4 regions of the Enterobacter sp. B79-1 genome follow, and region 2 is predicted to be linked to each of the others. Evidence: predicted binding sites of a transcription regulator. Region 2 holds the regulator's gene; each other region holds the start of a gene.
The links. Region 2 encodes LexA, which represses DNA repair genes until DNA is damaged. Its sites were predicted from a motif close to TNCTGTATGTACATACAGNA; they were not measured.
Positions count from the first base shown of each region.

Region 1 (3,056 bases), on a different contig from region 2:
ATACCCTGAATAGCTTCAACGCTCATGCCTGGCTTGATGTAGTCGCTCAGGTTGTCGAGCAGCAGAACACGTTTCTGGTTGTCACGGATCTTCTTCTCAACGTCCTGGATTTCACGCTGCAGTTTGTTTTTGCGGCGGAACAGGCGGACGAATTCCAGAACATCCTGGAACGAAGGCTTGGTAGTTTCCATTTTTACACCCCTGATAATGTGAGATTCGGATTCGTTAAGGCAACCGTTGTAACAGACAGCGGCTGCGAATGACAATGAGTATATCGTTTAAATCTATCATAACCCCAATTGCTGCTGAATCGAAGCAGCAGGCGTCACATACGCCTTTTATTTGCGCAGCGCCCGGCAAATAAGATGCGATAAGAGCTCTAGCTGCCGCGCCAGCTCCATACTCAGCCAGACGTAGCCATGAATGGGCGTTTCCGCCACGTTATCGCTCTGGCGTTCATTGATTAGCTGCTTCAGCTCCGCGACGATCTCATTCAGTCGCTCGCTGTTGGCCAGTATCGGCTGCGGGTTGCCTTCATAGAGCGCATGGGCGATGGTCAGCAGCGTTTGCTGCGTCATCTGCTGGGTCTCTTTGAGCGTATGCGCATTAAGCATCAGCAGATGGCTGGGACGCGAGGCCCAGTGGGCGTTGATCTGCAGCTCAAGCATGCAGACCAGGTTGCGGCTTACCGTCTGGATGGCTTCGAAAATCGCTTTCTGAATATGGGTTTCTTTGCTGGCGGGCGTGATCAGGCCGCGCATTTTGACGACATCATTGAGGATCTTCTGCAGGTGTTTTTCCAGCCGTGGCCGTTCAACCAGATTCGGGGAAAAGCCGGCCTGATAGACACGGTTAAATGCCGTCACGTAATTCGCCATCTGGATGCGCCAGTGCAGAAAGGCGCGTTGCGGCCAGATCCCCGTAAACAGCATCGCCAGCAACGAGCCGAGCACCACATCCCCGCTTCGCCACAGCGCCGTAGTCATATCCCCGGCGGGCGCACCGACCACCACCGCGAGAGTAATCCCAATCAGCAATGCCTGATACGGTCTTTTGCCCAACGCCAGCCAGCCGCAGAGGAACATGGCGGCGCCGCACCATGCCAGCATGACAGGAAAGGAGATCAGCTCCAGTTTCAGGGCGATTAGCCCAAGGGCGGAGCCTAAAACGGTCCCGCCAATTCGCTCAAGCGCGCGCGGAACAACGTTTCCCCAAAAGGAGATGGGCCCCATCACGACCACCAGCGTAATCAGCGGCCACGTCCCCTCCGGAACATCCAGCAAGCGAACCAGTACAAACGTCAACACGAACGCCAGCGCGATGCGACACCCATGCACCACGCGGTAATGTTTGTACAACCGAATTTCAAACGGCGTTAATGATTTGTCGGGACGCACACCCGCTCTCCAGCTACACGGCAAATCACAATTGTACTGTGTTTTCAGCCGGGTGGATCGCCCCCGGCTAAAAATCCCACTTTTTACAGGGTTAACCCGCTTTATGCTCTACCGCGACGAACATCTCAATGTCCCAGTAGCCATCTGTATTACCATCATTGAGGTAGCGTTCGAAGCAGGGTTTTGGAGCAATCTGGTACTTATTGTCCTGCAGGAGGGAATTAAAGAACTGATACCACGGGGTCGCAAAGTCGTAATTTTCAACACGTGCCGTCGCGACCGCATAATCCCCGGCCACAATTTCGGTCATCATCACCCCTTCACTGTTATCGGGAATGATAAAGTCGTCGGGTACCGTGACGGCGGTGTCACAGCGCAGTTTTTCTGCCGGGACCTCATCAGGATTATCGTAGTAAACCGCTACCCACTCCAGCGGCTGAATGTGACGCCCATCCACCCACATGACCAGTTGTTCAAAGCCCTGCTTAACGGTTTTTTCCCACGGCCCAACAAGGTGAAAACCTGCGATTTTACGTTTCTGTTGCTGCTTGATGCTGTAGTCCATGCTGCCTCCGTTTATTACTGTATATTTATACACTATAAAGCAGAATGAATATTATCGGCAAACGAGGAGTGCTTATTATGTGAGCAGACTCGCAACCCTGCCAGTCTGCTCAAAATGGTTAGATGTTGTGATGCAGATAATCACTCAGGCGGGAGAAAATACCGCCTTTATCAACGCGTTCCAGCGTGACCAGCGGCCAGTGCGCCACCAGCTTATCGCGGTCGTACAGCTGAATTTCACCGACCCGCTGATGGGCGGCAATCGGGGCTTCCAGCTCTTTTGTATCCAGCACGTATTTAGCCTTAATGTTCGGCGCTTCCGCTTTTGGCAAGGCCAGCCAGAAGTCCTGATCGGTTCCCAGGTTTACCTGTTCTTTATCACCGTACCAGATCCGCTCGGTCCCCACTTTTTTACCGCTGTGCAGGATCTGCACCGTATCAAAGTTCTGTTGTCCCCAGTGTAGCAGCTTGCGCGCCTGATCTTCACGCCCCTTCGGGCTGTCTGCGCCCATTACCACGGCGATCAAGCGACGCTGCCCGTCCACCGCGGAGGCAATCAGGTTAAAGCCCGCGCCGGAGGTATGCCCCGTTTTCAGACCGTCCACGTTCATGGTTTTATCCCACAGCAGGCCGTTGCGGTTCTGCTGGGTGATCCCGTTCCAGGTCAGGCTCTTCTCGCTGTACATATGATAAAATTCTGGCTCACCGTGAATGATCGCGCGGGAGAGAACGGCCAGATCGTAAGCGGAGCTGTGCTGCCCAGGCGCATCCAGTCCGTGAACGGTTTCGAAATGGGTGTCGCGCAGGTTCAGCTTTTGCACATAGTCATTCATCATATTCACGAACTGCGGCTGGCCACCCGCGACGTGATCGGCCAGCGCCACGCAGGCATCGTTACCGGAGTCGACAATCAGGCCCCGGCTGAGATCGCGTACGGAAACGCGATCGCCCTCTTTCAGAAACATCAGAGACGATCCGTCAAAGACCGGGTTATCTTTTGCCCACGCGTCGCGCCCAACCGTGACGATATCATCCGGGCTGATGCGATGGCTGTCGATAGCGCGGTCGACGACGTAGCCCGTCATCAGCTTGGTC
Region 1 covers NZ_JBYAZJ010000002.1:277,145-280,200, reverse strand. Annotated here, with positions in the region: gene AC2T6E_RS09095 (DUF496 family protein) at 1-191, opposite strand, end outside; gene AC2T6E_RS09090 (FUSC family protein) at 339-1,397, opposite strand; gene sbmC (DNA gyrase inhibitor SbmC) at 1,489-1,962, opposite strand; gene dacD (serine-type D-Ala-D-Ala carboxypeptidase DacD) at 2,081-3,056, opposite strand, start outside.
Region 1: sbmC (DNA gyrase inhibitor SbmC) is a predicted target of LexA. The motif match lies at 1,978-1,997, and genes of this name have one in related genera.

Region 2 (3,056 bases):
TGCCAGTGGCGGTGCCAGATGAACGCCAGCGACAATCCGCGCAGCGACAGGAAAACCGCCAGTGCCAGCCATAAACCATGGTTGCCCAAATACGGTAAGGTCAGCAGCGTGAGGCCAAAACCTGCAGCCGCGACCGCCATGCTGTTACGCATCTCCGCGCCGCGCGTTGCGCCAATAAACATGCCGTCCAGCAGATAACACCAGACGCCCACCACCGGCAAGATCACCTGCCAGATGAGATAGTGGCCCGCCAGTTCGCGTAAAGCCGGTAACGACGTGAGTAACGCGATAATGTCGCTGCCGAAACAGGCATAAATCAGTGCGAACGCCAGCGCGACCAGACCTGATTGACGGCAAGCCGCCCGCCACACCTCGCGGAGCTGGCCACTTTCACGCGCACCGTATGCCTGCCCGGAGTGCGCCTCCACGGCGTATGCAAAGCCGTCCAGCGCATACGCGGTAAACGTCAGCAATGTCATCAGCACCGCATTTACCGCAACGATCTCAGGCCCAAGACGGGCACCAAAAACCGTTAACGCACCAAAACAGAGCTGCAGCAGGAGCGAGCGAAGCATGATGTCCCGGTTCAGCGCCAGCAGCTTGCGGATGTTGCCGCGCCACGCGGTTTTCAGCATGACGAGGGAGATTCCACGCATGGCCAGTACGCGCCAGACCATCCACAGGCCGATGATAAACGTGCCGTATTCTGCGACTGCGGTTGCCAGTGCCGCGCCCCGTACGTTCATGTGCAGGCCCATCACCAGCCAGAGGTCGAGCACGATGTTCAAAAGGTTTCCCACCACCAGCAGGATGACCGGCGCACGAGCGTACTGCACGCCCAGCAGCCAGCCCAGCAGAACCAGGTTTGCCAGCGATGCGGGCGCGCTGAGCCAGCGGATTTCAAGAAAGCGACGCGCCTGCTCCAGCACCGCCTCGCTGCCGCCCACAATGTGCAGCGCCAAATCAATCAGCGGCGTGCGAAACAGCACGATTAACGCGCCTGCCCCAAGCGCCAGAATGAGTGGCTGAACCAGCGCCCGCGCCAGTCGCAGCGGCTCTTTCGCGCCATAGGCTTGTGCCGTCAGGCCCGTGGTACTCATGCGTAAGAAGAGCAGGAGCATAAAGAGAAAACTGGTCGCCGTTGCGCCAATCGCCACGCCGCCCAGATAAACGGGAGAATCCAGATGACCAATCACCGCGGTGTCCACCAGGCCAAGCAGGGGAACGGTGATATTGGAAAAAATCATCGGCAGTGCAAGACGCCACAATGCCTTATCAGAAGCTGTCAGCAGTGACATGAAAAATACCGGGAATGGAAAATGATCCAGGCTACGGAGACCCGTAGCCTGTCAGGAAGACGTTACAGCCATTCACCGTTGCGGATAACACCAACGGCCAGACCTTCAATGGAGAAGTTCTGTTCGCGCAGATCCACCACAATCGGGGAGAATTCGTTATTTTCGGGCAGCAGCTGTACGGTGTTGCCCTGTTTTTTCAGTCGTTTGACGGTCACTTCATCATCAATACGCGCGACCACAACCTGACCGTTACGTACATCCTGCGTTTTGTGAACGGCCAGCAGATCGCCGTCAAGAATGCCGATATCTTTCATGGACATCCCGCTGACGCGCAGCAGGAAATCTGCACTCGGTTTGAACATACCAGGATCGACCTGATAGTGACCTTCAATATGCTGCTGGGCCAACAGAGGTTCACCTGCGGCGACGCGACCAATCAGCGGAATACCTGTCTCTTCTTCCACCAGCAGACGAATGCCGCGAGACGCGCCAGACACAATTTCAATCACACCTTTGCGCGCCAGCGCTTTCAGGTGTTCCTCGGCCGCATTTGGAGAACGGAAGCCCAGACGCTGAGCGATTTCCGCACGCGTGGGTGGCATACCCGTCTGGCCGATATGATCCCGGATGAGATCAAACACCTCTTGCTGCCTGGTCGTTAACGCTTTCATTCCGCCCCCTGGGTGTATATACAGTTATGCTGTGAGTATATACAGTCAAAGGCGATTTTGGAACCAAAAACTGCACAAAAAACCAGGGACTTAATTATTCCTCGAGGCTCATCGGAAATGTGACCAAAGCAACGTGACCCAGGTAATCGCTGCCGTGATAATCGCCAACAGCACAGCGGCAGACCCCATGTCTTTCGCACGGCCAGAAAGTTCGTGGAAATCTGAACCGATACGGTCCACAACCGCCTCAATAGCGCTATTGAGAATTTCCACTATCATCACCAAAAGAACAGAGCCGATGAGAAGCACGCGGGTAATAGCATCAACATCAAGGAAACAGGCGATGATAACCGCGACGATAGCGGCAACGCCCTCCTGGCGAAACGCGGCTTCATTGACCCATGCGGCACGGAAACCTTTCCATGAATAGCCGGCAGCTTTGATGATTCGAGTTAACCCAGTGGTATTATTGGCCATTAATAGAACCTTTTATTGTAAATAGCGTCAGTAACTCTGGCAGCAGCGCGTTTCGCTGTAGCCTGAAGTATGACGGGTAACAACAGAAATTTTGCGCGCTTTCTGTTATCCTTGCGCCGCAATTGCATTATTAACCAGAGGCTTTACATCGTTTATGTCCGGCTGGCCACGAATTTACTACAAATTACTTAATTTACCATTAAGCGTCCTGGTAAAAAGTAAGTCTATCCCAGCAGAACCTGCGCTGGAATTAGGGCTCGATACGTCGCGCCCTATTATGTACGTTTTGCCTTATAACTCGAAGGCAGACCTGCTGACGCTTCGCGCCCAATGTCTGGCGCATGATTTACCTGACCCACTTGAACCGCTTGAAGTTGATGGCACTCTGCTGCCGCGCTACGTGTTTATTCACGGCGGGCCGCGCGTGTTTACCTATTACACGCCGAAAGAAGAGTCCATCAAGCTGTTCCATGACTATCTCGACCTACACCGCAGCAATCCCGATCTGGATGTGCAGATGGTGCCGGTCTCAGTGATGTTTGGTCGCCGTCCGGGCCGCGAAAAAGGTGAAGAGAATCCGCCGCTGCGTATGCTCAACGGCATCCAGAAG
Region 2 covers NZ_JBYAZJ010000011.1:64,278-67,333, forward strand. Annotated here, with positions in the region: gene dinF (MATE family efflux transporter DinF) at 1-1,298, opposite strand, end outside; gene lexA (transcriptional repressor LexA) at 1,361-1,969, opposite strand; gene AC2T6E_RS21670 (diacylglycerol kinase) at 2,078-2,446, opposite strand; gene plsB (glycerol-3-phosphate 1-O-acyltransferase PlsB) at 2,601-3,056, shown strand, end outside.

Region 3 (3,056 bases), on a different contig from region 2:
TCAGCGCGATTACAACTTCAGCGAATCCGTGGTCTATGGCTTCGGTTCCGGCATCGGCTGGATGCTGGCGATTGTGACCATGGCGGGGATCCGCGAAAAAATGAAATATGCCAACGTGCCTGCGGGTCTGCGTGGCTTAGGGATCACCTTTATCACCACCGGCCTGATGGCGTTGGGCTTTATGTCCTTCTCCGGTGTGCAGCTATAAGGGCTAACAGATGGAAATTATTCTTGGCGTGGTGATGTTCACGCTGATTGTTCTGGTGCTGTCAGGGCTGATTCTGGCGGCGCGTGCGAAGCTGGTGAACGCTGGTGATGTCATTATTGATATCAACGATGACCCGCAAAATCAGATCCGTACCCCGGCAGGGGACAAACTGCTCAATACGCTCTCGGGCAATGGGATCTTTGTCTCGTCAGCCTGCGGCGGCGGTGGCTCATGCGGGCAGTGCCGTGTGACGGTGAAAGAGGGCGGCGGTGATATCCTGCCAACTGAACTTTCCCATATCACGAAGCGTGAAGCGAAAGAGGGGTGCCGTCTCGCCTGTCAGGTCGCGGTGCGCCAGAACATGAAGATTGAGCTGCCGGAAGAGATCTTCGGCGTCAAAAAATGGGAGTGCGAGGTTATCTCTAACGATAACAAAGCCACCTTCATTAAAGAGCTTAAGCTGCGTGTCCCTGAAGGAGAGAGCGTTCCGTTCCGCGCGGGCGGGTATATCCAGATTGATTGTCCGGCGCACACCGTGGCGTATGCCGACTTCGACGTGCCCGAGGAGTATCGGGCCGACTGGGACAAATTCAATCTCTTCCGCTTTGTTTCCGAAGTAAAAGAGCCGACGTTGCGTGCTTACTCCATGGCTAACTATCCGGAAGAGAAGGGCATTATCATGCTCAACGTGCGTATCGCCACGCCGCCGCCGAATGTGCCGAATGCACCGCCGGGCGTGATGTCGTCGTATATCTGGTCCCTTAAGCCAGGCGACAAAGTGACGATCTCCGGTCCGTTCGGTGAGTTCTTTGCCAAAGATACCGACGCGGAAATGGTCTTTATCGGTGGCGGTGCCGGTATGGCCCCGATGCGCTCGCACATTTTTGACCAGCTCAAACGTCTAAGCAGCAAGCGTAAAATCAGCTTCTGGTACGGGGCACGCTCCCTGCGCGAGATGTTCTACGACGACGAGTTTGAACAGCTGGCGCGTGAAAACCCTAACTTTACCTTCCACGTGGCGCTTTCCGATCCGCAGCCGGAAGATAACTGGACGGGCTATACGGGCTTCATCCACAACGTGCTGTACGAAAACTACCTCAAACAGCACCCGGCACCGGAAGACTGCGAGTTCTATATGTGTGGTCCGCCGATGATGAACGCCGCCGTGATTAAGATGCTTAAAGATCTTGGCGTCGAAGATGAGAACATCATGCTTGATGATTTTGGAGGCTGATGATGCTGACGTTTCTGGCAACATTCGCGGTGTTTGTGCTGGTGGTGCTCGGCATGTCGTTAGGCTGGATCATCAAGCGTAAAAGCATTCAGGGCAGCTGTGGCGGTATTTCATCCCTTGGGATGGAAAAGGTGTGCGATTGCCCGGAACCGTGCGATGCACGGAAAAAAAGAATGGCCCGCGAGCAGCAGCGCATCATTTAAGTGTATGTGAGCCGGGTAAGGCAAAGCCGCCACCCGGCGTTTTCACATCTGCTTCTCAATCCTCATTTATTTACTGTATACTTATCCAGTAATGAGTGAGGGCTTACTATGCGCAAAATAATCCATGTCGATATGGACTGCTTTTTTGCCGCAGTGGAGATGCGTGACAACCCGGCGCTGCGGGATATTCCCATCGCCATTGGCGGCAGCCGCGTGCAGCGCGGTGTGATCAGCACCGCCAACTATCCCGCGCGCAAATTTGGCGTGCGCAGCGCCATGCCGACTGCGATGGCCTTAAAGCTTTGCCCTCATCTCACGCTCCTGCCCGGTCGGTTTGATGCTTATAAAGAGGCCTCAATTCATATTCGTGAAATCTTCTCCCGCTACACCTCACTGATAGAACCGCTGTCGCTGGACGAAGCCTATCTGGATGTGACCGACAGTGTGCATTGCCACGGATCCGCCACGCTGATGGCCCAGGAGATCCGCCAGACGATATTCAACGAACTGAACCTGACCGCATCGGCGGGCGTCGCGCCCGTGAAATTCCTCGCTAAAATCGCCTCCGATTTAAATAAACCTAACGGTCAGTTCGTCATCACCCCTGAAGAGATGCCTGCGTTTTTGAAAACGCTGCCGCTCGGCAAAATACCCGGCGTGGGGAAAGTCTCCGCCGCAAAGCTTGAAAGCATGGGGCTACGGACCTGCGAAGACGTGCAGCGAAGCGATCTCGCCATGCTGCTTAAGCGCTTTGGAAAGTTTGGTCGCGTGCTGTGGGAGCGCAGCCAGGGCATTGACGATCGCGATGTGAACAGCGAACGGCTACGGAAATCCGTCGGCGTTGAGCGCACCCTCATTGAAGATATTCATGACTGGTCCGAGTGCGAGGCCATTATCACGGAACAGCTTTACCCTGAGCTGGAGCGACGCTTAACCAAGGTGAAGCCGGACCTGCTGATCGCCCGTCAGGGCATCAAGCTAAAATTCAACGATTTCCAGCAGACCACGCAGGAACACGTCTGGCCGCGTCTGAATAAAGACGATCTGATTGCGACCGCAAAAAAGGCATGGGAAGAGCGCCGGGGCGGGCGAGGGGTGAGGCTGGTGGGATTGCACGTCACGCTGCTGGACCCGCAGCTGGAAAGACAGCTGGTATTGGGATTGTAAAAAAGCCCGGTGCGCTACGCTTACCGGGCCTATGTTTTTCACGCTCTCCTTGTGGGAGAGGGCTGGGGTGAGGGTATTACTTAGCAGGAATCGCTTTCAGCAGTTCAGTCAGCAGCGTCCAGTAATGGCCGACGCTTTCGATATGAACCTGCTCATCCGGTGAGTGCGGACCGGTGATGGTTGGCCCGATAGACACCATGTCCATGTCAGGATACGGCTTCTTGAACAGACCGCATTCCAGACC
Region 3 covers NZ_JBYAZJ010000007.1:60,530-63,585, forward strand. Annotated here, with positions in the region: gene nqrE (NADH:ubiquinone reductase (Na(+)-transporting) subunit E) at 1-208, shown strand, start outside; gene nqrF (NADH:ubiquinone reductase (Na(+)-transporting) subunit F) at 219-1,442, shown strand; gene nqrM ((Na+)-NQR maturation NqrM) at 1,445-1,645, shown strand; gene dinB (DNA polymerase IV) at 1,754-2,812, shown strand; gene pepD (cytosol nonspecific dipeptidase) at 2,889-3,056, opposite strand, start outside.
Region 3: dinB (DNA polymerase IV) is a predicted target of LexA. The motif match lies at 1,717-1,736, and genes of this name have one in related genera.

Region 4 (3,056 bases), on a different contig from region 2:
CTGCCAGCCCAACTATAACGCCACCCGCCACCGCCTGGCGTTACGTATTATTGGAACGCTGGTAGGCGTCGCCATTGGCCTGCCGGTGCTCTATTTCGTGCCGTCCATCGAAGGCCAACTGGTGCTGATCGTCATTACCGGCGTACTGTTCTTCGCCTTCCGTAATGTGCAATACGCCCACGCGACGATGTTCATCACGCTGCTGGTTTTACTGTGCTTTAACCTGCTGGGAGAAGGGTTTGAAGTTGCCCTGCCCCGCGTGATCGACACGCTCATTGGCTGCGCTATCGCCTGGGCGGCGGTGAGTTTCATCTGGCCCGACTGGCGTTTTCGTAATTTGCCGCGTGTGTTAGACAGGGCGATGAATGCAAACTGCCGGTACCTTGATGCGATCCTTGAGCAATACCACCAGGGGCGCGATAACCGCCTTGCTTATCGCATTGCCCGACGCGATGCGCATAACAGCGATGCGGAACTGGCGTCGGTGGTCTCGAACATGTCCACGGAACCGCGCGCCACCGCGGAAATTCGGGAAACCGCTTTTCGTCTGCTGTGTCTGAATCATACGTTCACTAGCTATATTTCTACGTTGGGCGCACACCGTGAGAAACTGACCAACCCGGGCATTCTCGCCTTACTGGATGATGCTGTCTGCTACGTCGATGATGCGCTTCATCATCGGCCAGCCGATGAGCCGCGCGTTCAACAATCGCTGGATGAACTGGCCCAACGTATTGCCCACCTTGACCCGGGCGCCGACAACAAAGCCCCGCTGGTCCTGCAGCAAATCGGCCTGCTGATTGCCCTGCTGCCGGAAATCTGCCGGCTGCAGCAGCAGATCGCTACCTTGAGGAATGATGCTCCTGACTCTCGGGCAGCGCATTAAACCACTCCGTCAGCTCCCGGCGAATGTCGGCCGGGAGCGCCGCTTCATGTAGCCCTTCGATGGCACCTTCCAGCGCGAACAGCACCTTAATACTTAAGGCCTTGTTTTTGGACCTCATCTTTAACCAGCATTTCCTGGCGCCCAGTTCCCGTAAGGTTTCCTCATTAGTGATGCCTGCTTCTAAAAGCAGCACCTCAAGTTGAAAGGTCAGGTTCGGAAGATCTTTTAGCCGGTTGCGCTGATGGCGCTGGCAGCGCTCCTTCCTTGCCGCGTCGAGAGCAAAGGAGGAAAGCTGGAGCAATTTGTCCCTGTCCTGCCACAGCCCGTCGTCCACCCGATAGTAATTAAGCAGGACGGGACGGCCCCGTTTCATCAGCGTCAGAAACGAAGAGGCGTTTTTTACACAATACCTGGCACTTTCTTCACAGGCCCGGAGGTAGAGTTCCCCCTCCGACACCATCGCGAACACCGCATTATCCACCGCCAGGGTGTACCCACCGAATAGCGCCCGATGATGAATTTCGCCTAACGGTGAGAGGTATTCCTGCGATTTATAAATCCGCTCATAAGATATCTTTTTCATGATAATTCCATTTAAAATCAATTATTAACAACGATATTTCTCACTAACGGATCCGTTAGCAGGAAAATAGGCAACTTATTGCTGGAGGGCAAGATGATTTTTTATGGCGCACCAAGAATGGGTGAAATTTGCGAGTCTCTTTCCGAAAATGAGGTTGATCTTTATGCATACAGGGGTTACTGTATATCCATACAGTAACTACAGGGCTGGAATGAATATGTACACTTCAGGCTATGCAAATCGCTCAACATCTCTCTCTTCTACCGCTGGCAATGTCGCGCAGAAATCCGTCGGGCGTGATTCTACAGGGCTTATCAGTGAAGTGGTTTACCGTGAAGACCAGCCTCTGTTAACGCAACTCTTATTACTGCCGCTGTTGCAACAGCTTGGTCAGCAATCACGCTGGCAGCTTTGGCTAACGCCACAACAAAAATTGAGCCGCGAGTGGGTTCTGTCTGCGGGTCTGCCGCTGGCGAAAGTGATGCAGATTAACCAACTCTCACCCTGCGATACGGTAGATTCAATGATTCGGGCCTTACGCACAGGGAATTACAGTGTGGTGATCGGATGGCTGCCTGATGAACTGTCGGAAGAGGAACACTTGAGACTGACGGAAGCAGCGGAAGAAGGTCACGCGATGGGGTTTATTATGCGACCGGTTCGTGCAGATTCTTACCGCAGAGGACAACATTCCGGGCTAAAAATTCACTCAAATTTGTATCATTGAGTGAAATTAGGAGTTTTCCTGGAATTTTTTTCGACCATAAGATGCAGAAATAGTTCAACGCGTCAAATCTTCGGCAAGGCTTGTCTGGAGCGGTTCTCGTTAATTTTGCTGCACAATTTTCGTTCAAGAAATGTTAAATATTAGGTATACGGAACTTTTTTTTTCATATGCCTGACAGACTTCACACTTGTAAGTTTTCATCTACGTTGTAGACTTTACATCGCCAGGGGTGCTCGGCCTAAGCCGAAGATATCGGTAGATTTATATTTGACCACGCCCCCCGGTGAAGGATTTAACCGTGATTTCTCTGCAGAGATCTTCATGGCAAATTTTGGATGATAACGAGGCGCAAAAAATGAAAAAGACAGCTATCGCGATTGCAGTGGCACTGGCTGGCTTCGCTACCGTAGCGCAGGCCGCTCCGAAAGATAATACCTGGTATGCAGGTGGTAAACTGGGCTGGTCTCAGTTCCATGACACCGGCTGGTACAACAGCAGCCTGAACAACGATGGCCCGACTCACGAGAGCCAGCTGGGTGCAGGCGCGTTCGGTGGCTATCAGGTTAACCCGTATGTTGGTTTTGAAATGGGTTACGACTGGTTAGGTCGTATGCCATACAAAGGCGACAACGTCAATGGCGCTTTCAAAGCTCAAGGCGTTCAGCTGACCGCTAAACTGGGTTACCCAGTAACTGACGATCTGGACGTGTACACCCGTCTGGGCGGCATGGTATGGCGTGCAGACTCCAGCAACAGCATCGCTGGCGACGACCATGACACCGGTGTTTCCCCAGTATTCGCTGGTGGCGTTGAGTGGGCTATGACCCGTGACATCGCTACCCGTCTGGAATACCAGTGGG
Region 4 covers NZ_JBYAZJ010000001.1:1,099,560-1,102,615, forward strand. Annotated here, with positions in the region: gene yccS (YccS family putative transporter) at 1-886, shown strand, start outside; gene AC2T6E_RS05415 (TfoX/Sxy family DNA transformation protein) at 843-1,469, opposite strand; gene sulA (SOS-induced cell division inhibitor SulA) at 1,687-2,196, shown strand; gene ompA (porin OmpA) at 2,552-3,056, shown strand, end outside.
Region 4: sulA (SOS-induced cell division inhibitor SulA) is a predicted target of LexA. The motif match lies at 1,647-1,666, and genes of this name have one in related genera.